DNA from 2 places in the Halobacillus shinanisalinarum genome. Region 2 is predicted to be linked to the other one. Evidence: a T-box and tRNA genes for the amino acid it is inferred to sense, from the RefSeq annotation. Region 2 holds a T-box; the other holds one or more tRNA genes.

Region 1 (15,342 bases), 1.3 Mb from region 2:
AATGATATTTCCTGCCTGACGAATTTCCTCCATTACCTTTTTCAACCGGTCCTCAAATTCTCCACGGTATTTCGTGCCTGCAACAACGGTTCCCATATCAAGTGTCATGACTCGTTTATCACGCAAAATCTCCGGTATTTCATTGTTCATGATTTGCTGGGCCAAACCTTCAGCAATCGCCGTTTTACCTACACCAGGTTCCCCAACAAGGACAGGATTATTCTTTGTACGACGACTTAACACTTGAATAACACGCTCTATTTCCTTGCTACGACCAATCACTGGATCGATGTTGCCTTCTTTAGCAATAGCTGTTAAGTCACGCGCAAGTGAGTCAAGAGTCGGTGTATTCGCATTAGCTGATTGCGCACCGCCAGTGCCGCCACGACGATTCTGACCACCAGTTGATTCGTTATTACCAAGTAACTGCAATACTTGCTGGCGGGCTTTATTTAGGCTGACCCCTAAATTATTTAATACACGAGCTGCAACGCCCTCTCCTTCACGAATAAGACCCAGAAGAATATGCTCTGTACCCACATAAGAATGACCTAACTTGCGAGCTTCATCCATTGATAACTCAATCACTTTTTTTGCACGTGGAGTGTAGTGTATCGTTTGTGATACCTTTTCACCCTTACCGATTAATTTTTCAACTTCTTGCTGAATCTTGCTTGATTCGAGGCTTAAGGCTGTTAAAGATTTAGCAGCAATTCCCTCTCCTTCACTTACTAACCCTAATAAAATATGCTCTGTTCCAATGTTGTTATGACCTAATCGAACCGCTTCTTCTTGTGCTAAAGCAAGTACTTTTTGTGCTCGTTCAGTAAATCGTCCAAACATCATGGACACAACCTCCTTGCATTTATTCTTTATTTTCTAATTGTAATCTTTCACGAATTAGTGAAGCTCTTCTAATATCTCGCTCAGACGGAGACAATGTTTCTTTTGCATACTGCTGCAGAAATCCAGGTTGTGTTAATACCATTAACTCATTGAGGATCGTTTTTGGCACATGATCTATAAATCCAAGATCAATACCCAGCCTAAGGTCGGATAAACATTTAGCAGCCTCTTTAGACTCTATGATTCGACCATACTTTAGAACACCATACGAGCGAAAAATTCGATCCTCAAGCTGTATGCCTGAGCGGTGCATCAAAGTTTGTCTTGCCCTTCGCTCCTGATCAATCAGCTGTTTTACTACACTATGAAGATCCTCTACGATATCTTCTTCAGATTTCCCTAGTGTAATTTGATTTGATATTTGAAAAATACTCCCTACAGCTTCACTGCCTTCTCCATAAATTCCCCGTACGACTAAACCAAGCTGGTTAATAGCCGGGGTCATTCGGTTAATCTGCTGTGTTAAAGCAAGAGCCGGAAGGTGCATCATTACCGACGCTCTCATCCCAGTACCAACGTTTGTAGGGCAAGCCGTTAAATAACCACGTTTTTCATCAAACGCATAATCAATCTTTTCCTCCAGCCAATCATCAAGCTGTGATGCCTGCTCTAAAGCCCTGTCAAGTTGAAAGCCCGGGAAATATAACTGTATGCGAATATGATCCTCTTCATTAATCATAATTGATACCTGTTCATTTTGAGAAATTAAAGAAGCAGAGTGTTCTGAGTTGTCCGTTAAATGCGGGCTAATTAAATGCTTCTCTACTAGAACCCTTTTCTCAATAGGCTGCAGATCACTCATTTTAACTATTTCAAAACCTTTATAATCCCTAAACGACTCGCTGCGAAATTCTTCATTGAAAAAATTTAATACTTTTTCCAGATTATCTTCGGAAGAAATCGTCGGGAACGGAATATTTGAGAAGTTACGCGCTAATCGAATGCGGCTGCTCAAAACAATATCACTATCCGGTCCATCTTGTTTCATCCATGGACTAATCGCTTCATTCATAAATTGCTGTAATGACATTAGCTCTCCCCCTCCTCTCTGTCTTGGAGTTGGTCATCCAAAGAGCGAATTTCATCTCTAAGCTTGGCAGCTTCTTCAAACTCTTCCTGTTCGATTAACCGCTGCAGCTCAGATTTATATTGATCCTTTTGACGCCTAAGGTGCAAGTTACCCCCTTCACGCCTGGGGATTTTCCCATCATGGTGTGTATTACCGCTATGCACACGGCGGAGAATTGGATTGAGCCGTTCGTCAAATGTCTTATAACATTCAGCACAACCAAACTTTCCTGCCCTGGCAAATTCTTTAAAAGTTAAGCCGCATTTCGGACATTTAAGCTGCTCTTTAGGTTGCTGAGTACCCGTTTGCTGACCATTGGGAGATTGTTTTGGTTCGAAATTAAATAGACCAGTCAATAAATCGTTTAGTGTAAAGTTTTCTTCATGGTCATGCATATATCCTTTTTCCTTCGCACATTGTTCACAAACATGAACTTCAGTCTTCTCCCCATTCATTAGTTGTGTCAAATGAACGGTGGCAGCACGGTTATGGCATCGCTGGCATTCCATAACATTCTCTCCCTTCTATATTAGCTTGTGTATTTCAGGGTGAACAGCATAGCCGTAAGAATCCTTGAGCGGACCTCGTCCCTTAGAGGAAGGGGGAAAGCGAGAACTTCACGATCTATTGCACTGACCATCATACGTGCTTCACGGCTCGTAATGCTGTTATTTTCAAGTAATCTTTCGATAATGTCTATTGCTATAGATTGAGAAACCTTTGGATGAATGAGCTGTACAATATCATCAATCATCTTTGCTTCAGATCGGTGTTGAACACGGCGTATCCGAATATAACCGCCGCCTCCACGTTTACTTTCAACTATATAACCTTTTTCCACAGTGAAACGTGTTTTAATCACATAATTAATTTGTGAGGGAACACATTGAAACCGATCAGCAATTTCACTCCTCTTAATTTCAATAGCTTTCTTTTCATTATTATCTAAAATATTCTTTAAATACTCTTCTATGATGTCGGATATATTCCGCATCTTCCCTCCCCCTCTTTTGACTTTGACTATCTTTGACTATAATTTTATTATACTCATTTTAAATACATTCGCAAATAAAAAGTTTGTGTGTTTACACCTCTCATCATTCCCTAATCAGATAAAGGTTAAAACAAAAAACTATACGATTTTCTCGTATAGTTTCCTTTATCTTCTTTGTTCAACCTGAAGGACATTATCGACTTTTGATAACTTTTCAAGTAAAGAAATCTCATTAATCTTTTGTCCTTTGGTAATTTGAATAAGAATATTTTTAGTTTTATTATTTAAATTTTCAATTTCCACCTTTTGCAGCGAAATACCTTCCTCATCAAATATGCCGAGTAACTTACTTGTTTCGATTCTCTCATCTGCCAGGAGCACATATGAATTTTTGAAATAGCCACTAAAGTACTTTTTCTCCAAATTATTTAAAAAGATGAGACTCAATAGAACTAAAATCGTAGCGAGTACAGCAACATCATACATGCCGGCACCGACAACTAAGCCCAATCCAGCAACTGTCCATATAGATGCTGCTGTCGTGAGTCCGCGGATCGTCATCCCATTAACAATAATTGTTCCAGCTCCTAAGAAACCAATCCCACTAATAACGTAGGAAGGGAGACGGGATGGGTCAAAACGAACATTATCATGATCACTAATAAATTCTTCAAAGCCATATAATGATAGAAGCATCATAAGACAAGAACCGATGCCGACAAGTATATGGGTGCGAAATCCTGCGGAATGATTTTTCAACTCCCGCTCAAATCCTATAATCCCTGATAAAAGTAACGCAATAAATAAGCGGATAAAAAACAACTCTAAGTTATCATTGAATAAATCAAAATCGTCCATACCAATACCACCACCCCTTGTTCAGCAAATAATGTGTGACCTCACTATATTATTATATAGTAAAAAACCGGAAGCATATGCTTCCGGTTTACATTATAATGACGTGGCCGCGTCCTACTCTCACGGGGATCGACCCGACTACCATCGGCGCTGAAGAGCTTAACTACTGTGTTCGGCATGGGAACAGGTGTGACCTCTTCGCTCTCGCCACCACATCATAAAGTATGAGGGAAACCCTCAAAACTAGATAAGACAGGCAAGACCAAACGATTCAATTTTTGATATAGATAAGTCATCGATTGATTAGTATCCGTCAGCTTCACGTGTCACCACGCTTCGACCTCGGACCTATCGACCTCATCGTCTCTGAGGAATCTTACTTACTTGGCGTAAGGGGAAATCTCATCTCAAGGGGGCTTCATGCTTAGATGCTTTCAGCACTTATCCCGTCCACACGTAGCTACCCAGCGATGCTCCTGGCGGAACAACTGGTACACCAGCGGTGTGTCCATCCCGGTCCTCTCGTACTAAGGACAGCTCCTTTCAGATTTCCAACGCCCACGACGGATAGGGACCGAACTGTCTCACGACGTTCTGAACCCAGCTCGCGTACCGCTTTAATGGGCGAACAGCCCAACCCTTGGGACCGACTACAGCCCCAGGATGCGATGAGCCGACATCGAGGTGCCAAACCTCCCCGTCGATGTGGACTCTTGGGGGAGATAAGCCTGTTATCCCCGGGGTAGCTTTTATCCGTTGAGCGACGGCCCTTCCATACGGTACCGCCGGATCACTAAGCCCGACTTTCGTCCCTGCTCGACTTGTAGGTCTCGCAGTCAAGCTCCCTTGTGCCTTTACACTCTGCGAATGATTTCCAACCATTCTGAGGGAACCTTTGGGCGCCTCCGTTACTCTTTAGGAGGCGACCGCCCCAGTCAAACTGCCCACCTGACACTGTCTCCGAACCGGATCACGGTCCTGGGTTAGAATGTCCGTACAGCCAGGGTGGTATCCCACCAGCGCCTCCACCGAAGCTAGCGCTCCGGCTTCTCAGGCTCCCACCTATCCTGTACAAGCTGTACCAACATTCAATATCAGGCTACAGTAAAGCTCCACGGGGTCTTTCCGTCCTGTCGCGGGTAATGCGCATCTTCACGCATAGTATAATTTCACCGGGTCTCTCGTTGAGACAGTGCCCAAGTCGTTGCACCTTTCGTGCGGGTCGGAACTTACCCGACAAGGAATTTCGCTACCTTAGGACCGTTATAGTTACGGCCGCCGTTTACTGGGGCTTCGGTTCAACGCTTCGCGCCAAGCGCTAACGCATCCCCTTAACCTTCCAGCACCGGGCAGGTGTCAGCCCCTATACTTCGCCTTACGGCTTCGCAGAGACCTGTGTTTTTGGTAAACAGTCGCTTGGGCCTTTTCACTGCGGCTCCTCGGCAGAGGAGCACCCCTTCTCCCGAAGTTACGGGGTCATTTTGCCGAGTTCCTTAACGAGAGTTCTCCCGCTCACCTTAGGATTCTCTCCTCGCCTACCTGTGTTGGTTTGCGGTACGGGCGCCTCTTTCCTCACTAGAGGATTTTCTTGGCAGTGTGAAATCAGGAGCTTCGGTACTCTAGTTCCCTCCCCATCACAGCTTGACGTTGCCGAGCGGATTTGCCTGTCTCGACCGTCTCACTGCTTGGACGCACACATCCAGTGGTGCGCTCTCCTTATCCTCCTGCGTCCCCCCGTCGTTCAAACGGAAAGGAGGCGGTACAGGAATATCAACCTGTTGGCCATCGCCTACGCCTTTCGGCCTCGGCTTAGGTCCCGACTAACCCTGAGAGGACGAGCCTTCCTCAGGAAACCTTGGGCTTTCGGTGAAAGAGATTCTCACTCTTTTTTCGCTACTCATACCGGCATTCTCACTTCTAAGCGCTCCACCAGTCCTTACGGTCTGACTTCGCAGCCCTTAGAACGCTCTCCTACCACTGATCCCTAAGGATCAATCCGCAGCTTCGGTGGTGTGTTTAGCCCCGGTATATTTTCGGCGCAGCGTCACTCGACCAGTGAGCTATTACGCACTCTTTCAATGATGGCTGCTTCTAAGCCAACATCCTGGTTGTCTAAGCAACGCCACATCCTTTTCCACTTAACACACACTTGGGGACCTTAGCTGGCGGTCTGGGCTGTTTCCCTTTCGACCATGAACCTTATCACCCATGGTCTGACTCCCAGAACAAAGTCGTTGGCATTCGGAGTTTGACTGAATTCGGTAACCCGGTAGGGGCCCCTCGTCCAATCAGTGCTCTACCTCCAAGACTTTCTATTCTGAGGCTAGCCCTAAAGCTATTTCGGAGAGAACCAGCTATCTCCGTGTTCGATTGGCATTTCACCCCTACCCACACCTCATCCCCGCAATTTTCAACTTGCGTGGGTTCGGGCCTCCAGTCAGTGTTACCTGACCTTCACCCTGGACATGGGTAGATCACACGGTTTCGGGTCTACGACCGCCTACTGCTTCGCCCTATTCAGACTCGCTTTCGCTGCGGCTCCGCTGCTTTAGCTTAACCTTGCAGACGGTCGTAACTCGCCGGTTCATTCTACAAAAGGCACGCCGTCACCCATCAATGGGCTCCGACTACTTGTAGGCGCACGGTTTCAGGATCTCTTTCACTCCCCTTCCGGGGTGCTTTTCACCTTTCCCTCACGGTACTGGTTCACTATCGGTTACTAGGGAGTATTTAGCCTTGGGAGATGGTCCTCCCGGATTCCGACGGAATTCCTCGTGTTCCGCCGTACTCAGGATCCACTCCGGAGAAAAGAAGATGTCGACTACAGGGCTCTTACCTGCTCTGGCTGATCGTTCCAGATCGATTCATCTATCCTCTTTTTTTGTAACTCCAAAGGAGTGTCCTACAACCCCAGAAAGCAAGCTTTCTGGTTTGGGCTGTTTCCGTTTCGCTCGCCGCTACTTGGGAAATCGCGTTTGCTTTCTCTTCCTCCGGGTAATGAGATGTTTCAGTTCCCCGGGTCTGCCTTCCCTTACCTATGTATTCAGTAAAGGATCCTGCTCCATTACGAGCAGGGGGTTCCCCCATTCGGAAATCTTCGGTGCATAGCCTACTTACGGCTTCCCAAAGCATATCGGTGTTAGTCCCGTCCTTCATCGGCTCCTAGTACCAAGGCATCCACCGTGCGCCCTTATTCACTTAACTATTGTCGTCGTGAAAAGACGTTAAAAAATTGATGTTTGATGTCTTGTCATCCCGTGTCGATCTCTATCTAAAGAGGATCGTCACGTTCTGATTATCTTATCCAGTTTTCAAGGTTCACATTGAAAGATCGTTTGATCTCTCAAAACTGAACAACCAACCAGGTACGTCTTCCGTATGCGGCAGCTTCCCGACTTTCTCGAAAGAGAAAGAGGTCGCCTTGCATATGTCCTTAGAAAGGAGGTGATCCAGCCGCACCTTCCGATACGGCTACCTTGTTACGACTTCACCCCAATCATTGGCCCCACCTTCGGCGGCTGGCTCACATAATGTGTTACCTCACCGACTTCGGGTGTTGCCAACTCTCGTGGTGTGACGGGCGGTGTGTACAAGGCCCGGGAACGTATTCACCGCGGCATGCTGATCCGCGATTACTAGCGATTCCGGCTTCATGCAGGCGAGTTGCAGCCTGCAATCCGAACTGAGAATGGTTTTATGGGATTTGCTACACCTCGCGGCTTCGCTGCCCTTTGTACCATCCATTGTAGCACGTGTGTAGCCCAGGTCATAAGGGGCATGATGATTTGACGTCATCCCCGCCTTCCTCCGGTTTGTCACCGGCAGTCACCTTAGAGTGCCCAACTGAATGCTGGCAACTAAGATTAGGGGTTGCGCTCGTTGCGGGACTTAACCCAACATCTCACGACACGAGCTGACGACAACCATGCACCACCTGTCACTTGGTCCCCGAAGGGAAAACCCTATCTCTAGGGCGATCCAAGGATGTCAAGACCTGGTAAGGTTCTTCGCGTTGCTTCGAATTAAACCACATGCTCCACCGCTTGTGCGGGCCCCCGTCAATTCCTTTGAGTTTCAGCCTTGCGGCCGTACTCCCCAGGCGGAGTGCTTAATGCGTTAACTTCAGCACTAAGGGGTGGAAGCCCCCTAACACCTAGCACTCATCGTTTACGGCGTGGACTACCAGGGTATCTAATCCTGTTTGCTACCCACGCTTTCGCACCTCAGCGTCAGAAACAGACCAGAGAGTCGCCTTCGCCACTGGTGTTCCTCCACATATCTACGCATTTCACCGCTACACGTGGAATTCCACTCTCCTCTTCTGTCCTCAAGTTCCCCAGTTTCCAATGACCCTCCACGGTTGAGCCGTGGGCTTTCACATCAGACTTAAGGAACCGCCTGCGCGCGCTTTACGCCCAATAATTCCGGACAACGCTTGCCCCCTACGTATTACCGCGGCTGCTGGCACGTAGTTAGCCGGGGCTTCCTCGTTAGGTACCGTCAAGGTACCGCCCTGTTTGAACGGTACATGTTCTTCCCTAACAACAGAACTTTACGATCCGAAGACCTTCATCGTTCACGCGGCGTTGCTCCGTCAGACTTTCGTCCATTGCGGAAGATTCCCTACTGCTGCCTCCCGTAGGAGTCTGGGCCGTGTCTCAGTCCCAGTGTGGCCGATCACCCTCTCAGGTCGGCTACGCATCGTCGCCTTGGTGAGCCGTTACCTCACCAACTAGCTAATGCGCCGCGGGCCCATCTGTAAGTGATAGCTAGAAGCCATCTTTTACCTTCCTCTCATGCGAGATAAAGGATTACCCGGCATTAGCCCCGGTTTCCCGGAGTTATTCCGATCTTACAGGCAGGTTGCCCACGTGTTACTCACCCGTCCGCCGCTCATTCCACAGGCTTCACCCCCGAAGGGGATCCGCCTGCTTCCTGCGCTCGACTTGCATGTATTAGGCACGCCGCCAGCGTTCGTCCTGAGCCAGGATCAAACTCTCCATAAAAGTTAAAGTTTGACTTGCTCATTTGCACACCGAATGTGCTTGTTTGAATTCTCTCTATTTAATAGAAAGAATATATTGACGTACTGGTTGGTTCGTTCAGTTTTCAAAGATCAAAAATGGTGGAGCCTAGCGGGATCGAACCGCTGACCTCCTGCGTGCAAAGCAGGCGCTCTCCCAGCTGAGCTAAGGCCCCAAGTTGTAATGGTTAGAGAATGGTCGGGAAGACAGGATTCGAACCTGCGACCCCTTGGTCCCAAACCAAGTGCTCTACCAAGCTGAGCTACTTCCCGTAAAATAATGGCGCGCCCGAGAGGAGTCGAACCCCTAACCTTCTGATCCGTAGTCAGACGCTCTATCCAATTGAGCTACGGGCGCAAATAAAATTATGGTGCCGAGGGCCGGACTCGAACCGGCACGGTAGAAACCTACCGCAGGATTTTAAGTCCTGTGCGTCTGCCAATTCCGCCACCCCGGCTTGACAAGTTTGTTAGGTCTTTTAAATCTTATTAAGTATTATGGAGCGGAAGACGGGATTCGAACCCGCGACCCCCACCTTGGCAAGGTGGTGTTCTACCACTGAACTACTTCCGCATATAATGCGGGTGGAGGGACTTGAACCCCCACGCCGTGAAGCACTAGATCCTAAATCTAGCGTGTCTGCCAATTCCACCACACCCGCTAAAAAATGGTGAGCCATGGAGGGCTCGAACCTCCGACCCTCTGATTAAAAGTCAGATGCTCTACCAGCTGAGCTAATGGCTCTTAATAAAAACTAACTTATCGTTCATATATCAATGTTGAAAAGCGATCAATGGTGCCGGCCAGAGGACTTGAACCCCCAACCTACTGATTACAAATCAGTTGCTCTACCAGTTGAGCTAGGCCGGCAATCATGGTGGAGGATGCAGGGCTCGAACCTGCGACCCCTTGCTTGTAAGGCAAGTGCTCTCCCAGCTGAGCTAATCCTCCGGATTATGTAATAAGGCTTGGCAGCGTCCTACTCTCACGGGGATCGACCCGACTACCATCGGCGCTGAAGAGCTTAACTACTGTGTTCGGCATAGGAACAGGTGTGACCTCTTCGCTCTCGCCACCAAACCTTATTAATTTCAAGGACAAGATATATTATATTGCCCTTTCAGGGAAATTTCAAGAGTTTTTTTGAAAACCCTCAAAACTGGATAAGACAGGCAAGACCAAACGATTCAATTTTGATATAGATAAGTCATCGATTGATTAGTATCCGTCAGCTTCACGTGTCACCACGCTTCGACCTCGGACCTATCGACCTCATCGTCTCTGAGGAATCTTACTTACTTGGCGTAAGGGGAAATCTCATCTCAAGGGGGGGCTTCATGCTTAGATGCTTTCAGCACTTATCCCGTCCACACGTAGCTACCCAGCGATGCTCCTGGCGGAACAACTGGTACACCAGCGGTGTGTCCATCCCGGTCCTCTCGTACTAAGGACAGCTCCTTTCAGATTTCCAACGCCCACGACGGATAGGGACCGAACTGTCTCACGACGTTCTGAACCCAGCTCGCGTACCGCTTTAATGGGCGAACAGCCCAACCCTTGGGACCGACTACAGCCCCAGGATGCGATGAGCCGACATCGAGGTGCCAAACCTCCCCGTCGATGTGGACTCTTGGGGGAGATAAGCCTGTTATCCCCGGGGTAGCTTTTATCCGTTGAGCGACGGCCCTTCCATACGGTACCGCCGGATCACTAAGCCCGACTTTCGTCCCTGCTCGACTTGTAGGTCTCGCAGTCAAGCTCCCTTGTGCCTTTACACTCTGCGAATGATTTCCAACCATTCTGAGGGAACCTTTGGGCGCCTCCGTTACTCTTTAGGAGGCGACCGCCCCAGTCAAACTGCCCACCTGACACTGTCTCCGAACCGGATCACGGTCCTGGGTTAGAATGTCCGTACAGCCAGGGTGGTATCCCACCAGCGCCTCCACCGAAGCTAGCGCTCCGGCTTCTCAGGCTCCCACCTATCCTGTACAAGCTGTACCAACATTCAATATCAGGCTACAGTAAAGCTCCACGGGGTCTTTCCGTCCTGTCGCGGGTAATGCGCATCTTCACGCATAGTATAATTTCACCGGGTCTCTCGTTGAGACAGTGCCCAAGTCGTTGCACCTTTCGTGCGGGTCGGAACTTACCCGACAAGGAATTTCGCTACCTTAGGACCGTTATAGTTACGGCCGCCGTTTACTGGGGCTTCGGTTCAACGCTTCGCGCCAAGCGCTAACGCATCCCCTTAACCTTCCAGCACCGGGCAGGTGTCAGCCCCTATACTTCGCCTTACGGCTTCGCAGAGACCTGTGTTTTTGGTAAACAGTCGCTTGGGCCTTTTCACTGCGGCTCCTCGGCAGAGGAGCACCCCTTCTCCCGAAGTTACGGGGTCATTTTGCCGAGTTCCTTAACGAGAGTTCTCCCGCTCACCTTAGGATTCTCTCCTCGCCTACCTGTGTTGGTTTGCGGTACGGGCGCCTCTTTCCTCACTAGAGGATTTTCTTGGCAGTGTGAAATCAGGAGCTTCGGTACTCTAGTTCCCTCCCCATCACAGCTTGACGTTGCCGAGCGGATTTGCCTGTCTCGACCGTCTCACTGCTTGGACGCACACATCCAGTGGTGCGCTCTCCTTATCCTCCTGCGTCCCCCGTCGTTCAAACGGAAAGGAGGCGGTACAGGAATATCAACCTGTTGGCCATCGCCTACGCCTTTCGGCCTCGGCTTAGGTCCCGACTAACCCTGAGAGGACGAGCCTTCCTCAGGAAACCTTGGGCTTTCGGTGAAAGAGATTCTCACTCTTTTTTCGCTACTCATACCGGCATTCTCACTTCTAAGCGCTCCACCAGTCCTTACGGTCTGACTTCGCAGCCCTTAGAACGCTCTCCTACCACTGATCCCTAAGGATCAATCCGCAGCTTCGGTGGTGTGTTTAGCCCCGGTATATTTTCGGCGCAGCGTCACTCGACCAGTGAGCTATTACGCACTCTTTCAATGATGGCTGCTTCTAAGCCAACATCCTGGTTGTCTAAGCAACGCCACATCCTTTTCCACTTAACACACACTTGGGGACCTTAGCTGGCGGTCTGGGCTGTTTCCCTTTCGACCATGAACCTTATCACCCATGGTCTGACTCCCAGAACAAAGTCGTTGGCATTCGGAGTTTGACTGAATTCGGTAACCCGGTAGGGGCCCCTCGTCCAATCAGTGCTCTACCTCCAAGACTTTCTATTCTGAGGCTAGCCCTAAAGCTATTTCGGAGAGAACCAGCTATCTCCGTGTTCGATTGGCATTTCACCCCTACCCACACCTCATCCCCGCAATTTTCAACTTGCGTGGGTTCGGGCCTCCAGTCAGTGTTACCTGACCTTCACCCTGGACATGGGTAGATCACACGGTTTCGGGTCTACGACCGCCTACTGCTTCGCCCTATTCAGACTCGCTTTCGCTGCGGCTCCGCTGCTTTAGCTTAACCTTGCAGACGGTCGTAACTCGCCGGTTCATTCTACAAAAGGCACGCCGTCACCCATCAATGGGCTCCGACTACTTGTAGGCGCACGGTTTCAGGATCTCTTTCACTCCCCTTCCGGGGTGCTTTTCACCTTTCCCTCACGGTACTGGTTCACTATCGGTTACTAGGGAGTATTTAGCCTTGGGAGATGGTCCTCCCGGATTCCGACGGAATTCCTCGTGTTCCGCCGTACTCAGGATCCACTCCGGAGAAAAGAAGATGTCGACTACAGGGCTCTTACCTGCTCTGGCTGATCGTTCCAGATCGATTCATCTATCCTCTTTTTTTGTAACTCCAAAGGAGTGTCCTACAACCCCAGAAAGCAAGCTTTCTGGTTTGGGCTGTTTCCGTTTCGCTCGCCGCTACTTGGGAAATCGCGTTTGCTTTCTCTTCCTCCGGGTAATGAGATGTTTCAGTTCCCCGGGTCTGCCTTCCCTTACCTATGTATTCAGTAAAGGATCCTGCTCCATTACGAGCAGGGGGTTCCCCCATTCGGAAATCTTCGGTGCACAGCCTACTTACGGCTTCCCAAAGCATATCGGTGTTAGTCCCGTCCTTCATCGGCTCCTAGTACCAAGGCATCCACCGTGCGCCCTTATTCACTTAACTATTGTCGTCGTGAAAAGACGTTAAAAAATTGATGTTTGATGTCTTGTCATCCCGTGTCGATCTCTATCTAAAGAGGATCGTCACGTTCTGATTATCTTATCCAGTTTTCAAGGTTCACATTGAAAGATCGTTTGATCTCTCAAAACTGAACAACCAACCAGGTACGTCTTCCGTATGCGGCAGCTTCCCGACTTTCTCGAAAGAGAAAGAGGTCGCCTTGCATATGTCCTTAGAAAGGAGGTGATCCAGCCGCACCTTCCGATACGGCTACCTTGTTACGACTTCACCCCAATCATTGGCCCCACCTTCGGCGGCTGGCTCACATAATGTGTTACCTCACCGACTTCGGGTGTTGCCAACTCTCGTGGTGTGACGGGCGGTGTGTACAAGGCCCGGGAACGTATTCACCGCGGCATGCTGATCCGCGATTACTAGCGATTCCGGCTTCATGCAGGCGAGTTGCAGCCTGCAATCCGAACTGAGAATGGTTTTATGGGATTTGCTACACCTCGCGGCTTCGCTGCCCTTTGTACCATCCATTGTAGCACGTGTGTAGCCCAGGTCATAAGGGGCATGATGATTTGACGTCATCCCCGCCTTCCTCCGGTTTGTCACCGGCAGTCACCTTAGAGTGCCCAACTGAATGCTGGCAACTAAGATTAGGGGTTGCGCTCGTTGCGGGACTTAACCCAACATCTCACGACACGAGCTGACGACAACCATGCACCACCTGTCACTTGGTCCCCGAAGGGAAAACCCTATCTCTAGGGCGATCCAAGGATGTCAAGACCTGGTAAGGTTCTTCGCGTTGCTTCGAATTAAACCACATGCTCCACCGCTTGTGCGGGCCCCCGTCAATTCCTTTGAGTTTCAGCCTTGCGGCCGTACTCCCCAGGCGGAGTGCTTAATGCGTTAACTTCAGCACTAAGGGGTGGAAGCCCCCTAACACCTAGCACTCATCGTTTACGGCGTGGACTACCAGGGTATCTAATCCTGTTTGCTACCCACGCTTTCGCACCTCAGCGTCAGAAACAGACCAGAGAGTCGCCTTCGCCACTGGTGTTCCTCCACATATCTACGCATTTCACCGCTACACGTGGAATTCCACTCTCCTCTTCTGTCCTCAAGTTCCCCAGTTTCCAATGACCCTCCACGGTTGAGCCGTGGGCTTTCACATCAGACTTAAGGAACCGCCTGCGCGCGCTTTACGCCCAATAATTCCGGACAACGCTTGCCCCCTACGTATTACCGCGGCTGCTGGCACGTAGTTAGCCGGGGCTTCCTCGTTAGGTACCGTCAAGGTACCGCCCTGTTTGAACGGTACATGTTCTTCCCTAACAACAGAACTTTACGATCCGAAGACCTTCATCGTTCACGCGGCGTTGCTCCGTCAGACTTTCGTCCATTGCGGAAGATTCCCTACTGCTGCCTCCCGTAGGAGTCTGGGCCGTGTCTCAGTCCCAGTGTGGCCGATCACCCTCTCAGGTCGGCTACGCATCGTCGCCTTGGTGAGCCGTTACCTCACCAACTAGCTAATGCGCCGCGGGCCCATCTGTAAGTGATAGCTAGAAGCCATCTTTTACCTTCCTCTCATGCGAGATAAAGGATTACCCGGCATTAGCCCCGGTTTCCCGGAGTTATTCCGATCTTACAGGCAGGTTGCCCACGTGTTACTCACCCGTCCGCCGCTCATTCCACAGGCTTCACCCCCGAAGGGGATCCGCCTGCTTCCTGCGCTCGACTTGCATGTATTAGGCACGCCGCCAGCGTTCGTCCTGAGCCAGGATCAAACTCTCCATAAAAGTTAAAGTTTGACTTGCTCATTTGCACACCGAATGTGCTTGTTTGAATTCTCTCTATTTAATAGAAAGAATATATTGACGTACTGGTTGGTTCGTTCAGTTTTCAAAGATCAAAAGATTGCTTGCCGCTTCAAAACAGCGACTTAATTAATATATCATGGTGAGTAAGTTAAGTCAATAACTTTTTCATGTTGTTTTTGCTAACTGAGATAATCTGTCGCGTTCGCTTTGTGCGACGTTTAATAATTTACCATGGTTTCAAAGGTAAATCAAGACTACAGCGAAATAAAAGTTTTTTCTGACGATTGCATGGCATAAAACCCCTCGATGAGAAGTCGAGGGGTTAGATTAAAGATTATGATTCGCGGTTTCTCATTTGTGGGAACAACAATACATCTCGGATCGATGAAGAGTTTGTTAGCAGCATAACGAGACGATCGATTCCAATACCTAGCCCACCCGTTGGAGGCATACCATATTCTAATGATTCCAAGAAATCTTCGTCCATCATGTGCGCTTCATCGTTTCCTTCTTCGCGCTCTTTAAGCTGTGCCTCAAATCGCTCACGT
Region 2 (15,342 bases):
TTAGGAGGATACAGGATACCATGTGGTTTAATGAGGGATTACTTATCATCATGACACTTTTTATGGTCATTGGAGCAGTAGATTACTATCTTTTACATAATCGATGGGGCTTAGGGGAGCGATTTTACGATGCTTTTATGATGATGGGGCCGCTTGCGCTTGCAATGGTTGGAATTATTTCGTTGGCCCCTGTTCTATCCGCATGGTTAGCTCCTATTATTACGCCACTATACCAGTGGCTTGGGGTTGATCCATCGATGTTTGCATCAACGATATTAGCGATTGATATGGGGGCCTATCAATTAGCAGAAGCCCTCGCTGAGAGTGACGATGCAGCGGTTTTCTCTTGGGCGTTTCTCGGGACGATGATGGGACCTACACTGGTTTTTACCATTCCAATTGCCTTAACGATGATTGCAAAAGAAGACTATCCTTATTTTGCAAAGGGGATATTAATCGGGTTAATTACGATTCCCATTGGTTGCCTCTCCGGAGGGTTTGTAGCCGGCTATGAACTGTGGTGGATGATCCGCAACCTTATACCTACAGTGGTTGTAGCAGTCATAATAGGATTAGGGTTATGGAAGTTTACTAATCTAACCATTCACTTGTTTGCAAAGTTTGGCAGATCAGTCGAGTTACTAATCATTAGTGGGTTAGTCTTAATTATTATCAAAACATTAACAGGTTTTACCTTAGTTCAAGGTATGGCTCCTTTAGAGGAGGGGCTAGGCATCGTGGGAAATATCACGATCATGCTTGCGGGTGCCTATCCAATGGTCAGCTTTATTAATCAATCGGGCCAGCGACTATGGAACAAATGGAGCGGTAAACTTGGGGTTAACTCGGTAGCGATGACGGGGTTCATCGCATCGCTTGCTCACCATATTCCTATGCTGGCGACCATGAAGGATATGGATACAAGGGGAAAAGTGATGAATGCTGCGTTTGCGGTTAGCGGGGCATTTGTGCTTGGAGGCCATTTAGGATTTGTAGCTAGTGTAAATAAGGAGATGATTGTGGCTGTGGTCATCGGTAAGCTAGTTGCAGGCGGACTGGCTGCTTGGATCGCGTGGCTAACAACCAGCCCTGATGGGTTAAAGGAGCAGTCAAGTTAAGGTTTTAGGTGTTTCCCAAATGATAATTTTCTAAAAGATGATGTTCAAAAAGTCACCAAATGATAAACGGCACATTTCTTCGTTGCTCGGTTTTTCCGGTCCTCACGTAGGAAAGGCATACGCTGTGGTCCTCAAAACGTTCGCACCTCGAACTTCTTGTTTCTCAGTCGTCAACTTTTTGAACACAAACTAAAAGATGAAAATGGCACATAGAATGGCTGCAATAACAAAGGTAATGCTGTAGATGGTAGTTAGTAGGCGAAAGCTTGTTTTTTTTCCATGATTTTGCAAGCTTGCCACTTCATCCTCGGCAGAGTATCCTTCTGCTTCATATTTTGCAATGGTTTGGTTTACGTTCTTTCCAACATAGAGTGTCCCAACTAATGCTATGATACTAACGAGAATAATGACGGCCATTAAAAAAGGGTACATGCTCACCACTCCCTCTACTAGATTACCTTCATTTTACCTTATTTGTGGTTGTAAAAACGATGCTATAGGTGAAATAAATTGTACTTTTTGGTGAACATTTGCTCCATTCGATGTAAAGCATTGAGGAATTTTTATGAAAAGCTGTAATCATGTGCAGTTAATAGAATTGTGAGCACGCACTTTAAATATATACCCTGTGTGCTTTTTTGTTAAAGAAAGGCGGAGTTGGAATGAGAGTATATGGTGCTTTAATCAGCTTAAGTTTAATTTGGGGGATGTCGTTTGTTTTTATAAAATGGCTGCTCGATCCTGTTGGTGCGTGGGGGTCGGTGTTTCTAAGGTGTTCAGCAGCCGTCCTGATTTTGTTCCCGTTCCTTTGGATGAGGAGAGGGAACATCGTAAGACCGATTCCCTGGAGATCACTTGTTTTCGTAGGGGTTTTTAATGCCGGCATCCCGTGGGGGCTGATTGCTTTAAGTGAAACCGAGATTAATAGCAGTACAGCTGCAGTTCTAAATGCATTAACCCCGATTTGTACTGGCCTTGTAGGTTTCCTTTTCTTCGCAATTGTGTTGAAAAAGCGGCAATGGCTCGGAATAGGTTTAGGATTCGCAGGTATTCTTGTCCTTATAGAGTTTAATGTGGGGCAACTATTTAAAGAAAGTTTCGTCGGAATCGGCACAATGGTATGCGCCACCATCTCTTATGGATTTGCCTCCCAATATACGAAAAAACATCTACAATCAACGGGTGTCCTGCTGATTACTACCTGTTCACTTGCGATTGCATCAGTGGTCGGATTCATTGGCACACTTGTAACAGGAACCACTTCCCGTATAAATGCTGACTTAGTTGCGGATCCACTCGTTCTATGGTCCATTATCGGCCTTGGATGTTTTGGTTCAGGAATCGCCCATTTGCTTTTTTATTATATTGTGAAGAATAGCAGTGCCGAGTTCGCGACATCTGTCACTTATTTAGTTCCGGTTACGGCAATGGTGTGGGGATATGTACTGCTAAATGAACCGATTACTAAAAATTTAGCTTTCGGGCTCGTGATTATTTTTATAGGGGTTTATTTAGCCACAAGAAAGCCTAAAAGGAATACGTCACAAACGAACAAGCAACGCGTTGCAGGAGAAGGATAATTTTCTGTAGAAAAGTCTGCACTCTTCTATTTCGTATATTTGTTGGCATAACTGCTAGCTGCAATAGAATCAGGTTTTATTTTTGGATCAAACCCTAATGATTCGATCCGTGCCATCATTTCATTGACATACGTTCGTGTCTTATTTCGCTCGCCGGCACCGATATCGATGTGTCCCTCAACCATAAAGCTTGCCCCTTTATAAATGTGGGGGAGGACGACATTGATCAGTTTGTCGAGATGCTCATTTGTGAAAAGCGAGGCCACTTCTTCCGTTAATGTCGTTTCATAGGATATTCGTTCGTGGAGGACCGTCATACACCTTGGTTCTGTCTCTTTTCGAAAACACGCCCAGGCTCCTTTGCCTATTCTTTGAATGACAATTCCGGTTATAAATAACGTGCTAGTTTCATGTATTTGAGAATCTGTACCTAGCATAAGCTTATAGTTACCTCTTGGATCACTCTGCATGAACGAATAGATATGGGAAAATACTTCACTGTAGGTCATCTGATTTTTGATTGAATTCTGAAACAGGATGGGTTTCAATAGAACCAGCTCTTTTCAAGTGGAGTAGAAAAACAGGGTTTTGAGGGAATCCATTTCTATACTATATTCATTTCCCTTTTCTACATGTGAAAAAACTAAAAATGACGAGCTCCAAAGAGGGGAGTTCGTCATTTCAATTAAAAAATAAATATCCAAATGAGGATAATGGTAATAATGAACGTGATTGAATAAATGATTGTCAACAATCGGATGCTTGAGCTCTTGCCCTCGCTTTTTAAACTTGAAAGCTCTTCTTCCACTGAAGTCTCTTCAGATTCTTCCTTTATCATATTTCTTGCCACTAAGATGGTTCCAATTAAAGCAGCCAGGCAAACGACAATCACGATGATATAGTAGATCGAATACATAGTTGCCCCACTCCTTTTTGACTCTTAAAATAAGGTCGGTCTACTAAGATTTTATCACTTAAATGAAACCGTTTATACCCATTTGTAAACAGGAAAACCATGCTTTTCACCAAAGCATGGTCAGATCTTGTAGAGAAACTTCTCTACAAGCTTTTTTGTACATACGTACGGGCGAATACCGCTCGCTTTCTGCGGACGAACACCCGAGTCTCCTCGTGAAACCCACACTGTGGGGTCTCGGATCGCCCGTTTTTCCGTAGGAGTCTCGCAGTATTCACCCTCCCGTAATCGAAAAAGACTCCCCTTCACCTAACTGACGTTTATTATCCTCCCAGACATGGCGTGTGATGTTTTTCTGATGCTTTTGATTTTGAGTGCACTCTACGGGAAGAGAGGCATTCCTTACATCGACGGGATTTGGTGTGTAATGGCGATATCCATCACGATCTGTAGTGGCATAAGTTAGTTCTTCTCCCCGGGGACACACATACACATCGCGGTCCGCATCATATAGAAATCCTTTTTGCATTTGATAAGCGAGGATAGGCAATAACCCCAAATACATCTCTTTGGGGCGAGGCCATGACAGGTAGGAGTGGTCAAGTATCCGGCATCTAAATCAACGGCTTCTAGATCAGTGAAAAAATAAAAATAGAGAGGAAAAAATCAGGCTGTCGAGACTTTCACGACAGCCTGATCATGCTTTTCCCCAAGGTATGGTTTTCTTTTATGACGGAGAGGATTCACTTGAAACATCACTCGGTTTTGCTCTTTTTACAAAAAGAGTAATGATAAAGCCGATTAAAGCAACAGCGAAAGCTATGAAATAAACTAGTTCAACTCCGGCGACGGTAGATTGCATGATCGCGTTCTCCGAAGTGGGATTTGTGGCGTTGGCCAAAAAACTTTCTTTTCTAGTTGTCATAATACTGATAAACACGGATACCCCGATCGCACCAGATACAGGCTGCAATGTATTCATAATTGCGGTTCCATGCGGATAGAGCTGTTTTGGAAGCTGATTCAACCCATTCGTCTGAGCCGGCATCATAATCGCTGATACGGATAGCATTAACAGCATGTAGCTAATAACAATGACGTAAATCGGTGTCGTTGCCTCGACACGACTGAGTGAAAACATCGTGGCTGTTAAGACAGCGGCGGCCGGAATCATTAATTTTCTAGGACCAAATTTGTCAAAAAGTTTTCCCATCACGGGGGACATCAGTCCGTTTAATAAGCTGCCTGGCAATAGGACAAGTCCTGCCGTGGCAGCAGTTAACGCGAGAGGTCCTTGCATAAACATCGGTAAAATAATTTCGGATGAGAACATTGCCATGATAACAATAATAAACAACAGAAGGGCCAACGTGAACATGGGGTATTTAAAGACACGGACATCGAGAAGTGGCTCTTCTAATTTCAACTGCCTGATTGTAAAAAAGGCCAGGGAGATAAAACCAACAACAATGAAGGTCAATACTTGCGGATCAAGAAATCCTGAATCCCCTTCACCGGCAAAGCTGAATCCAAGGACCACTCCACCGAATCCAACCGTTGAAAGCAAGATCGATAGAATATCAACCTTAGGCTTTGTGACTTCACCGACATTTTTCAAAAATTTGTAGGCAAAGACCATGGAAAACAGTGCAAATGGAATGACCGTAATAAATAGAAATCTCCAGCCCAAATGTTCCACAATAATCCCTGACAATGTCGGTCCAATCGCAGGGGCGAACATGATCACAAGACCGATCATTCCCATAACCGTTCCACGGCGTTCAGGCGGGAAGATAAGTAAGAAGGTGTTAAAGATAATCGGTATGAGCAGCCCTGTTCCAACAGCTTGAACAAGGCGACCTGTTAGTAAGATAGAAAAGGTAGGTGCCATCGCACAAATGACTGTTCCAATTGTAAATACTGTCATCGTCCCCATAAACATTTGCCTCGTAGTAAAGGTTTGCAGCAGTAGTGCTGAAATCGGAATGAGAATACCCATCACAAGCATGAATCCAGTCACCATCCACTGTACGGTTGTTGCAGATAGGCTGAACTCTGCCATTAAGGTTGTTAATGCAATGTTAAGTAATGTCTCGTTTAAAATGGCAAAAAAAGCACCTACAATTAGTGAGATCATTACAGGTTTAACGCTGAAGTTTGGATCATCAGCAAGAAATTCATATTTTGTAGTCGTTGTTCCTTCCATAGATATGCTCCTTTATTTAGGTTCCTAACAAAATACCATTATAACGGAAAGCAACGACCAAAATATACATTTTTGCTTAATTATTTTCGATCCCCTTTATAATAAAGTCGACCTGATCCCGCGGTTGCTGGATTTCGATATAACGATCTTCCTGTTCCATCCAATCCTGCCAGAAAGATAATGCCTCTTGTCCATCCCGTTCAAGTCCCCGCTTAAGCCGGACTTCTCGAGGGCACTCGACCCAGACCGTATAATCATAGTAAGACCTAAGCTGATCACGTGCAGCATAGCAGCCTTCAACAACAATAACGCCCGAAGGAGAAATATGATGCCATTCTGCAAGCTCGTCATGATCCCAGTCATAGCGCTGATAGTCAGTGGGGGACTTTTCCGACAAAGGTTTGATCACTTGGTTGAGCACACGTTTCCAATCAAAATGCCCGCCAATGTCTGTATCTCCTTGCGTTCGTGGGAAGGGAGGTAGAAGTCATCCATATGAACGACAACCCCCTCTGGTACCATCGATAAAAAATGCGCAGCCATAGTGCTTTTGCCCGCACCGCCACAGCCATCAATCCCAACGAGTAAGAGGTCTTTCTTATTATTTTTCAACCACTCCATTAGACGATCCCCTCTACATTTTATTTGGTGTTTGAATCCCGAGTAAACGCAGCCCTTCTTTGATCACGAGTGAAAAGCCGTGAACCAACGTTAAACGCGCATCCAGCTGATCCTCCTGCAATATTCGTGTCCCCGCATAATACTTATTGAACGTTTTGGCTGCATCAAGCAAATATCTCGCGACTTTCGATGGATCGTATTCCGTATAAGCCTTTTCAACAATATCAGGAAAATGACGCAACTGTTTTACTAAAGGCCATGCCTCGGAATCATCAAGAGAAACATCTGCTTTATCAAGCTTAAACTCACCCTTATCAAGTATCGACTGAGCTCGCACATACGCATACTGCAAATATGGTGCCGTATCACCTTCAAACGTCAACATATCCTCAAGCGAAAACTCCACATCATTACGACGATCATGCTTTAAATCATGAAAGATGACCGCCCCAGCCCCGACCTGCTTTGCCACTAGATCCTTATCAGCTAAACCAGGATTCTTCTCCTCAATATTCGCTTTTGCTCGTTCAATAGCCTCCTTTAGAACCTCCTCTAATAAAATCGTTTTACCTCTCCTGGTCGACATTTTTGTTCCGTTCTGAAGCATCATCCCAAACGAAATGTGTTTAATATCTTGGGCCCAAGGGAGGTTCAATTTCTTTAATACATGCTTGATCTGCTGGAAGTGGAGCGTCTGCTCATGGCCGACCACATAGAGTGCTTCGTCAAATTTATAGCTGTGATAGCGATCGATGGCAGCTGTTAAATCACGGGTAGCATAAATCGTTGTTCCATCGCTTTTCATAATTAAACAAGGAGGAAGGCTTTCCTTATCTAAAGGTACCACCTTAGCACCGTCTGATTCCGCTAATAATCCCTTATCCTTTAATAAATCAACGGTTGTATCCATTTTGTCATTGTAATAGGCTTCTCCGCGTGTGAGATCGAACGATACACCGAGCAGGTTATAGATCTTGTTGAACTCTGTTAATGAGGCATCTTTGAACCACTTCCAAAGCTCAATGGCTTCAGGGTCATTCTGTTCAAGTTTCTTAAACCAATCGCGGCCTTCCTCAATAAGCGAAGGGTTTTGCTTTGATTCTTCATGAAATTTGACATAAATCTTTGTTAGCTCAGGGAGTGGGGTTGCACGTACTAGTTCCTCATTCCCCCACTTTTTATAAGCAGCGAGCAGCTTGCCAAATTGCGTACCATAGTCACCGATATAGTTGATTTTCACCGTTTCATAGCCACATTTATCCGCTAAATTGGCAAGCGCATTACCGATGACGGTCGAGCGCAAGTGTCCCATAGAAAAGGGTTTAGCAATATTAGGTGCAGACATATCGAGCACAACGTTTTTGTTTGCCCCAAACTCATGAGAGCCATAATCTGTGCCTGATGTTAATAGTTGTTTAAGCGTATGTTCAGTAACGAAGCGCTGATTGAGGAAGATGTTGATATACCCTCCGGTTGGTTGAACGCTCGCAAATAAATCATGTTTCAATCGTGGTGCAAGTTGACCAGCAATTTTGGCGGGGGGCTGACGAAACGATTTGGCTAGTTGAAAACATGGGAACGCCAAATCGCCGAGTTCTTCCTGCTTCGGAATTTCAATGAGCGAGTGCACCCAGTCGCGGCTGTACTCTTCTCCTAGTAGGTGGGATAGCTGTAAGGCAAGGACGTGTTTTTCCATGGTTAATTCCTCCTCTTAAATATAAAAAAACCTCGTCTCATTGAAGAGACGAGGTTTGGGCTCGCGGTACCACTCTTATAGCTGCAAAACAACCACTTGAAGTTGGTAACGGGGATCATCCCCGGCGTGCTCCTACTATGTTTCGGAGCGGCTTCTCAAAAGTCCGGTTCACTGATGGATAGTCGGCCAGGCTTGCACCATTCCTGACTCGCTAAGCGACTTCCCAAAAGTTACTCTCTTTATCGCTGAATTTAGGTATTGTTCAGATTATAGCGGAGTGTTGTGTGGAATGCAATGTTTTTTCGAATAGTTGTTTTACCTTTTGGCACACTAAGAAAGCGAGGAGGATGTTTATGGATTGGGATTGGATATGGAAAGCCGTTTTAATTATTGTTGTAGGTACCTTAATTTTAAGAATCGCAGGGAGAAAGTCGATATCTCAGATGACGTTAGCACAAACGGTGATTATGATTGGGATTGGTTCATTATTGATTCAGCCTGTAGCAGGAAAAAATGTTTGGACAACGTTTGGCGTTGGTGCAGTACTTGTGCTTACATTAGTCGTTATTGAGTATGGACAAGTGAAAATGAATTGGTTTGAGAAGTTTATTACTGGACAGTCTGTGTCGATTATTAAGAATGGACAGCTCGACGAAAAAAACTTAAAAAAGCTCCGGTTTACTGTGGATCAGCTTGAAATGAAGCTAAGACAGCAGAATGTTTCGACTATTAGTGATTTGAAATCAGCGACACTTGAGCCGAATGGCCAAGTCGGTTATGAACTGATGGAGAACAAAAAACCTGCCACCAAACAGGACATAGAAGATATGAAGAAAGAAATTTTAAGTCTCAAGAATGCTTTAGGATCAAATGTTGGTATGCAGGAGTCCCCTAAATCAACTGGTAATGATATTTTTAAAGAAGTAGAAGATAAAGGACGTAATCAAAATCCACCACAACAGCTTCAGTAAACAATTGTGCAGATTATTTTCTACTATATAAATATATAGTCATGGAAGAGACGATAGATAAACAGGTCATCGGCACCGATTTTGGCAGAGCATGTATTAGAAATAAGAGTAACAGAGTGATGGCCGTAAGTTTTTTCTTAATAGAGTTTGTACAAAAAATCACCAAATGATAAGAGACGAATCTCTCCGTTGGCTCGCTTTTGAGGAGCGAGTGCACCTGCGTCTGCGAGCCTATTTAATTCGGTGCAAGGCAGCGAAGAAGGATGTTCTCTGAAGTTGCCTCGATACTCACGTATCCTTAAGCAGGAGTGGAACTTCTACTAAAACCGGTCCTGTGCAAGTCCGTTCCTTGGAAAAGAAGGACACGTTTCCTGCGTGCGAGGCCAATTCGGTAAAGGTTTTACTTGGTGCTCTGGAACGACGCCGCCTCGATCTTCTTGCGACGCACAAGGACGTGTTAGTGTCGACATTGCTCGCATGTCGTGGCGATTTTGTCTATCTTCTAATTTGGCAACTTTTTGAACTCTCACTTATAATATAAGATTGTTCCTTGGTTGAACGAGATTCCTCATATGTACACCTATAGGCACATTGTAACGGTTTTAGCCATTATTTAGGGTGAAATCTCGATTAGGACTTGCTACAATGGGAGTTAATGAATGAGGTGACGAGTATGAGAAAAGTCCAAACGATCGAGGAGGTTCAGGCTGTCATTAATGATGAACTGCTTTCATTCGTTTACATCTCCAGCCAAGGCTGCTCAGTTTGCCACAGCCTGCTCCCCCAAATTGAGAAACTTCTTGAAGAGTATCCTCGTTTCGCATCGATCCATGTGGATGCTAATGAGGTTAAAGCTATTGCAGGAACATACATTGTATTTACAGTTCCTGCCGTGATCGTCTTTTCAAAAGGAAAGGAACTGTTTCGTAAAGCGCGTTTTGTGCCAATGGAAAAATTAAACCAGCAATTAGCCAAATACAGTCAATTTATATAGGAGTAAGAACAATTACCCGAATGCTAATAGCATCGGTTTTTTTGTGGTCTTGTTTAATTTTTGTAATATTAGGATAACTCACATAACTGTATGGTTATTAGAAAAAATAATCTCCATATATTCGCGTGAGACGTAATTATTTGCGGTGAGAGAGGATGAATCGCAAATATCTCTCCATGAAACCGCTTACGCTCACTAATTGGAGTTTATAAGCATGACTTGCCTTTAAACCCTTGATATACATTTCGCAAGTGTTATTATGAAAAACGTCATATTAAAGAGCGAACAAAAAACGCGAACGGGAGAGATTAACTCATATGATCAAACAAACGATTGCTTTTCTAGGTGCAGGATCTATGGCGGAAGCGATGATTTCTGGAATGGTTGATTCCGGGAACATTCCTGCAGAACAAATTATTGTTACGAATAGAAGTAATCAAGATCGTCTAAATGAGATTCAAGATAAATACGGTGTACGGACAGTTTTAAAAGATGACTTAAATTTTTCAGAAGTAGATCAATTTATTTTAGCAATGAAGCCAAAAGACATTGATGCGGTTCTTGAAGATTTAAGACATAAAATCACACCCAATCAAGTGCTTGTATCTGTACTTGCAGGTATTTCCACTTCTTATATGGAAGAGCGTCTGAATGAAGAACAGCAAGTGATTCGTGTGATGCCGAATACGTCAAGCATGCTTAGGGAATCAGCAACAGCTGTTTGCCCAGGACATTTTGCTGCGATGGATAACGTGCTCGTGGCTAAAGAATTATTGAAATCAATTGGAGAAGTGTTTGTGATTGAAGAAGATAAAATGGACGTTTTCACAGGGATTGCAGGGAGCGGACCAGCTTACTTCTATTATTTAATGGAACACATTGAGGAAACAGGAAGTGCTGAGGGCTTAGATCGTGAAACATTACGAGAAATTGGTGCGCAAACACTGCTTGGAGCGGCGAAAATGATGTTAGAACAAGATATTACTCCATCTGAGCTTCGTGAGAATGTCACTTCACCTAACGGAACAACAGCAGCGGGGCTTGATGCCCTAAATCGTGCCGGTGGAGGAACAGCCATCTCGGAAGCAATTAAAGGCGCTGCCGGCCGTTCAAAGGAAATGAGTAAAGAATTAGAAGGAATGTTAGTAGGACAAAAATAAATAAATCAGTCGTCGACCCATACAGGTAGAACAACACGTAGTAATAGGAGTGATAAGTTGGTTAACGATACAAATAAGAAACGCGTAGTCATAAAAATTGGAAGTAGTTCATTAACAAGTCTTCATGGTGAGATCAGTCGACGTAAGCTAGAGAAGCTTGTCGATGAAGTTGTCCGCCTTAAAGATGATGGTCATGAGGTGCTTCTGGTATCTTCAGGAGCCGTTGCAGCAGGGTATCGTAAACTTGGATGCTTATCACGCCCAGAGTCATTACCAGAAAAGCAAGCCGCTGCTTCGATAGGTCAAGGATTGTTAATGGAATCATACTCCGATCTCTTTTTGTCCCATGGGTATATGGGTTCGCAAATCCTAATTACACGCAGCGACTTCTCTGATGAAAGCAGATATAATAACGCACGTAACACGATTAATGTACTCCTCGAACGCGGGATTATCCCAATTGTTAACGAAAATGATACGATCACGATCGACCGATTGAAATTTGGAGATAATGACACGTTATCCGCGAAAGTAGCAGGTCTTGTTGATGCGGATGATCTGGTCATCCTATCTGATATAGATGGTCTTTATGATGCAGATCCTCGAAAAGATGAAAATGCTCAATTACTTGATCGGGTTCACGAAATCACACCAGAGATCGAGGCTGCAGCTGGCGATCCGGGAAGTGAAGTAGGAACAGGGGGCATGAAATCTAAAATTGATGCCTTCAAGATTGCAATGGCCTCAGGGATTTCCTCTTTCCTAGGAAAAGCCAGCACAGACGGGATTGTTTATAATGCCGTTTATGGCAAAGCAATTGGAACTTACTTTGAACCAACTTCAGAACAAGAGAACTTAAACCAGAAAAAGCAATGGATTGCGTTTAACTCTGGACCTGAAGGCGATGTTACGATTGATCACACCGCCCGTGAAACCATCGTAGGTATGAAGGAAAGTCTTTTGCCAATGAACGTTCATCATGTAACCGGCCGTTTCAAAAAAGGAGCCGTCGTGCGTATTCATGACTTGGATGGGGAAGAAGTGGGACTCGGTGTCGTCAATTATTCTTCAGAACAAATGAAAGAAATGATCGGCTTAACTGAACCAGAACTTGAATCCTATGAACTTGCAGCCATTGAAAGTAAAGATCTAGTCTGTCACTTAGAAGTTTCATTGCCGGTAGGTGTTTAGGAAAATTAACCTTTTTCTCGCAGGAAGTTTTAACGGTTTCAAAAATATCAAGGAGGTCTTGGATGACACTAACAAAAAGCAATGTGAACGTTGAGGCACAAGCGATTGAAGCGAAAAAAGCATCAAAAAAACTAATGGTACTTTCCACCGAAGAAAAGAATGAAGCACTTATCCACTTAGCAGATTTTTTAGAAAAAGAATATGAAACGATTTTAACAGCTAACGAAAAAGATCTTGAGAACGGGCGCGAGAAAGGTTTTTCTGAAGCGTTTATGGATCGACTTTCTTTATCAAAAGAACGCGTGGAGGATTTTGCTAAAGGTTTGCGTGAAGTAGCTAAGCTTGATGATCCAACGGGCAGCATTCTTTCTGATTGGACACTAGAGAATGGTCTCCAAGTTGAAAAAGTAACCGTGCCCCTTGGTGTCATCGGTATGATTTATGAAGCACGCCCGAACGTAACTGTTGATGCGACAGGGCTTGCCCTTAAGTCTGGCAATGCCATTATTCTTAAAGGTGGTTCTTCCGCCATCAACTCTAACCAGGCGATCGTTGACGTGATGCACAAAGGGCTTGCTGAAACGAAGATTCCGAGTGAAGCTGTTCAATTCATCGCAAGTACTGACCGCGCGGCAACAAATCAACTTTTTACAATGAAAGAACATGTGGATGTCCTGATCCCGCGTGGCGGCGGAAAGCTGATCCAGGCGGTGGTTGAAAACGCAACAGTCCCTGTACTTGAAACAGGCGTTGGTAACTGCCACATTTACGTGGATAAGGACGCCAATGTAGAAAAAGCGATCAACATTTTAGTTAATGCCAAGACAGACCGCCCTGCTGTATGTAATGCAGCCGAAACGCTCGTCGTTCATAAAGACTGGCTTGAGCGAAACAGCGAGGCCTTAGTCGATGCCCTGCAAAAAAATAACATCAGTGTTCATGGCGATGAACACGTCATGACAGTTATTCCAGGAGCTGTCCTCGCAGGCGAAGAAGACTGGGCTAATGAATATCTAAGCACAGATATCGCTGTAAAATCAGTTGATGACATTACTGAAGCGATCGCACACATTGAAACGTATGGCACGAAGCATTCGGAAGCGATCGTAACTGAAGATAAAAAAGCATCGCGAACCTTCTTGAATCTCGTTGATGCCGCAGCGCTTTACCACAATGCGTCAACACGCTTCACAGATGGCAGCGCCCTAGGCTTTGGCGCAGAAATTGGAATCTCTACCCAGAAATTGCATGCCCGCGGCCCAATGGGATTGCCAGCACTAACGACGATTAAATTCCTAATGAAGGGCGACGGCCAAATTCGATAAAGGTTTTGATTAAATGGAAGGGAAACGATAGGTTTCTCTTCCATTTTTGTATTTTGTTTGAGCTGGGTGATGATTGTACTCTAACGGTAAGGGATTTGTTCTTAATTTTTCAAATACACCTCCCCGAAGTAAATTTAAATCCTATCCGCCTACATTTTGGATATACCCTCCTACGTTTTTTATAAACAATTATTCTCCAAAATTATGCATCAAAAGATTTATAAAACTGTTGATTGTTACGGTTTTATGACGAATATATAGTTATATAGACTTATTTTGTTGAAAACTCATAATAATAGAAATAGGATTGAGATAATGGTGATTGGTTTCTATTGCTATTCGAAAAAATTTCAGCTTCTTAATTTATGAAATATTTTTAAAGATTTTTAGATAATAATAATTAAAAACAAGTTTGAGGATTATTTTTAGGGGTAAAGAATTAAGGTAAAGGAAACGTGAGTATGGATTTCATTGCTTACTGTGAATTTACACCTATTACTTATTTGGAAAGAGAGGGTATTATGTCTGATAAAAACAATCGTAAACGGATGACGACCAACCAAGGTGTACCTATTTCTGACAACCAAAATTCCAAAACAGCAGGTAGAAATGGTCCTATTCTAATGGAAGACTACCAAATGATAGAGAAGATTGCTCATTTTGACCGTGAGCGAATTCCTGAACGTGTCGTTCACGCCAGAGGTGCAGGGGCGCACGGTGTCTTTGTTACGAAAAATAGTATGAAAAAATATACAAAGGCCGATTTCTTACAGGAAGAGGGAAAGGAAACACCCGTTTTCACCCGTTTTTCAACTGTAATTCACGGAAAACACTCTCCTGAGACAGCACGTGATCCTCGTGGTTTCTCTGTTAAATTTTACACAGATGAAGGGAACTATGACTTCGTTGGAAACACACTTCCAATATTCTTTATTCGTGATGCCATTAAATTCCCTGATGTTATTCATTCCTTAAAACCGAATCCTGTGACAAACGTTCAAGATCCTGCACGTTACTGGGATTTCATGTCCTTGTCCCCAGAAACAACAAACATGATGCTTCATTTATTTACTGATGAAGGAATCCCGGCAACGTACCGTAACATGCGAGGATCAAGTGTCCATTCCTTCAAGTGGTACAATGAACAAGGTGAAACATTCTATATTAAACTTCGCTGGGTAACGAGGCAAGGGATGAAAAATTTAACTCCTGATGCTGCTCAGGAAGTGCAAGGCAAGGACTTTAACCATGCAACGGTTGATTTGTATAATGCCATTGAAGCAGGAGATTATCCTGAGTGGGATCTCTATGTTCAAGTTCTTCGCCCTGATGAATTGGATGACTTTGACTTTAACCCTCTTGATGCGACGAAGGACTGGTTGGAAGAGGATATACCTTGGGAACTTGTTGGTACAATGACATTAAATAAAAATGTCGATAACTTCTTTGAAGAAACAGAGCAAGTCGGCTTTAACCCAGGTGTACTCGTGCCTGGAATGATGCCTTCTGAAGACCAACTGCTTCAAGGTCGTTTATTCTCGTATTCTGATACGCAACGCCACCG

The links. A T-box is a leader RNA that pairs with one kind of tRNA and senses whether it is charged. The one in region 2 lies ahead of argS (arginine--tRNA ligase), so its partner is inferred to be a tRNA-Arg.
Region 1: it encodes a tRNA-Arg, which carries the amino acid that the T-box ahead of argS (arginine--tRNA ligase) is inferred to sense. The anticodon was not compared.

Annotation. Positions count from the first base shown of each region.
Region 1 is NZ_CP095074.1:2,491,914-2,507,255, reverse strand. Features, by position in the region: gene clpC (ATP-dependent protease ATP-binding subunit ClpC) at 1-846, opposite strand, end outside; gene MUO14_RS12375 (protein-arginine kinase McsB) at 866-1,936, opposite strand; gene MUO14_RS12370 (protein-arginine kinase activator protein McsA) at 1,936-2,484, opposite strand; gene MUO14_RS12365 (CtsR family transcriptional regulator) at 2,505-2,969, opposite strand; gene MUO14_RS12360 (MgtC/SapB family protein) at 3,135-3,827, opposite strand; rRNA gene rrf (5S ribosomal RNA) at 3,929-4,042, opposite strand; rRNA gene MUO14_RS12350 (23S ribosomal RNA) at 4,111-7,031, opposite strand; rRNA gene MUO14_RS12345 (16S ribosomal RNA) at 7,265-8,833, opposite strand; tRNA gene MUO14_RS12340 (tRNA-Ala) at 8,951-9,026, opposite strand; tRNA gene MUO14_RS12335 (tRNA-Pro) at 9,047-9,123, opposite strand; tRNA gene MUO14_RS12330 (tRNA-Arg) at 9,132-9,208, opposite strand; tRNA gene MUO14_RS12325 (tRNA-Leu) at 9,220-9,308, opposite strand; tRNA gene MUO14_RS12320 (tRNA-Gly) at 9,350-9,424, opposite strand; tRNA gene MUO14_RS12315 (tRNA-Leu) at 9,431-9,512, opposite strand; tRNA gene MUO14_RS12310 (tRNA-Lys) at 9,520-9,595, opposite strand; tRNA gene MUO14_RS12305 (tRNA-Thr) at 9,646-9,721, opposite strand; tRNA gene MUO14_RS12300 (tRNA-Val) at 9,727-9,802, opposite strand; rRNA gene rrf (5S ribosomal RNA) at 9,818-9,931, opposite strand; rRNA gene MUO14_RS12290 (23S ribosomal RNA) at 10,050-12,971, opposite strand; rRNA gene MUO14_RS12285 (16S ribosomal RNA) at 13,205-14,773, opposite strand; gene lysS (lysine--tRNA ligase) at 15,129-15,342, opposite strand, start outside.
Region 2 is NZ_CP095074.1:3,806,801-3,822,142, forward strand. Features, by position in the region: gene eutH (ethanolamine utilization protein EutH) at 21-1,118, shown strand; gene MUO14_RS18770 (hypothetical protein) at 1,308-1,550, opposite strand; gene MUO14_RS18775 (DMT family transporter) at 1,781-2,698, shown strand; gene MUO14_RS18780 (ribonuclease H-like YkuK family protein) at 2,725-3,207, opposite strand; gene MUO14_RS18785 (hypothetical protein) at 3,384-3,614, opposite strand; gene MUO14_RS18790 (hypothetical protein) at 3,889-4,173, opposite strand; gene MUO14_RS18795 (DHA2 family efflux MFS transporter permease subunit) at 4,342-5,820, opposite strand; gene MUO14_RS18800 (uridine kinase family protein) at 5,897-6,217, opposite strand; gene MUO14_RS18805 (hypothetical protein) at 6,226-6,441, opposite strand; gene argS (arginine--tRNA ligase) at 6,455-8,137, opposite strand; T-box leader at 8,179-8,392, opposite strand; gene MUO14_RS18815 (DUF421 domain-containing protein) at 8,491-9,108, shown strand; gene MUO14_RS18820 (thioredoxin family protein) at 9,782-10,102, shown strand; gene proC (pyrroline-5-carboxylate reductase) at 10,420-11,262, shown strand; gene proB (glutamate 5-kinase) at 11,320-12,453, shown strand; gene MUO14_RS18835 (glutamate-5-semialdehyde dehydrogenase) at 12,516-13,778, shown strand; gene MUO14_RS18840 (catalase) at 14,300-15,342, shown strand, end outside.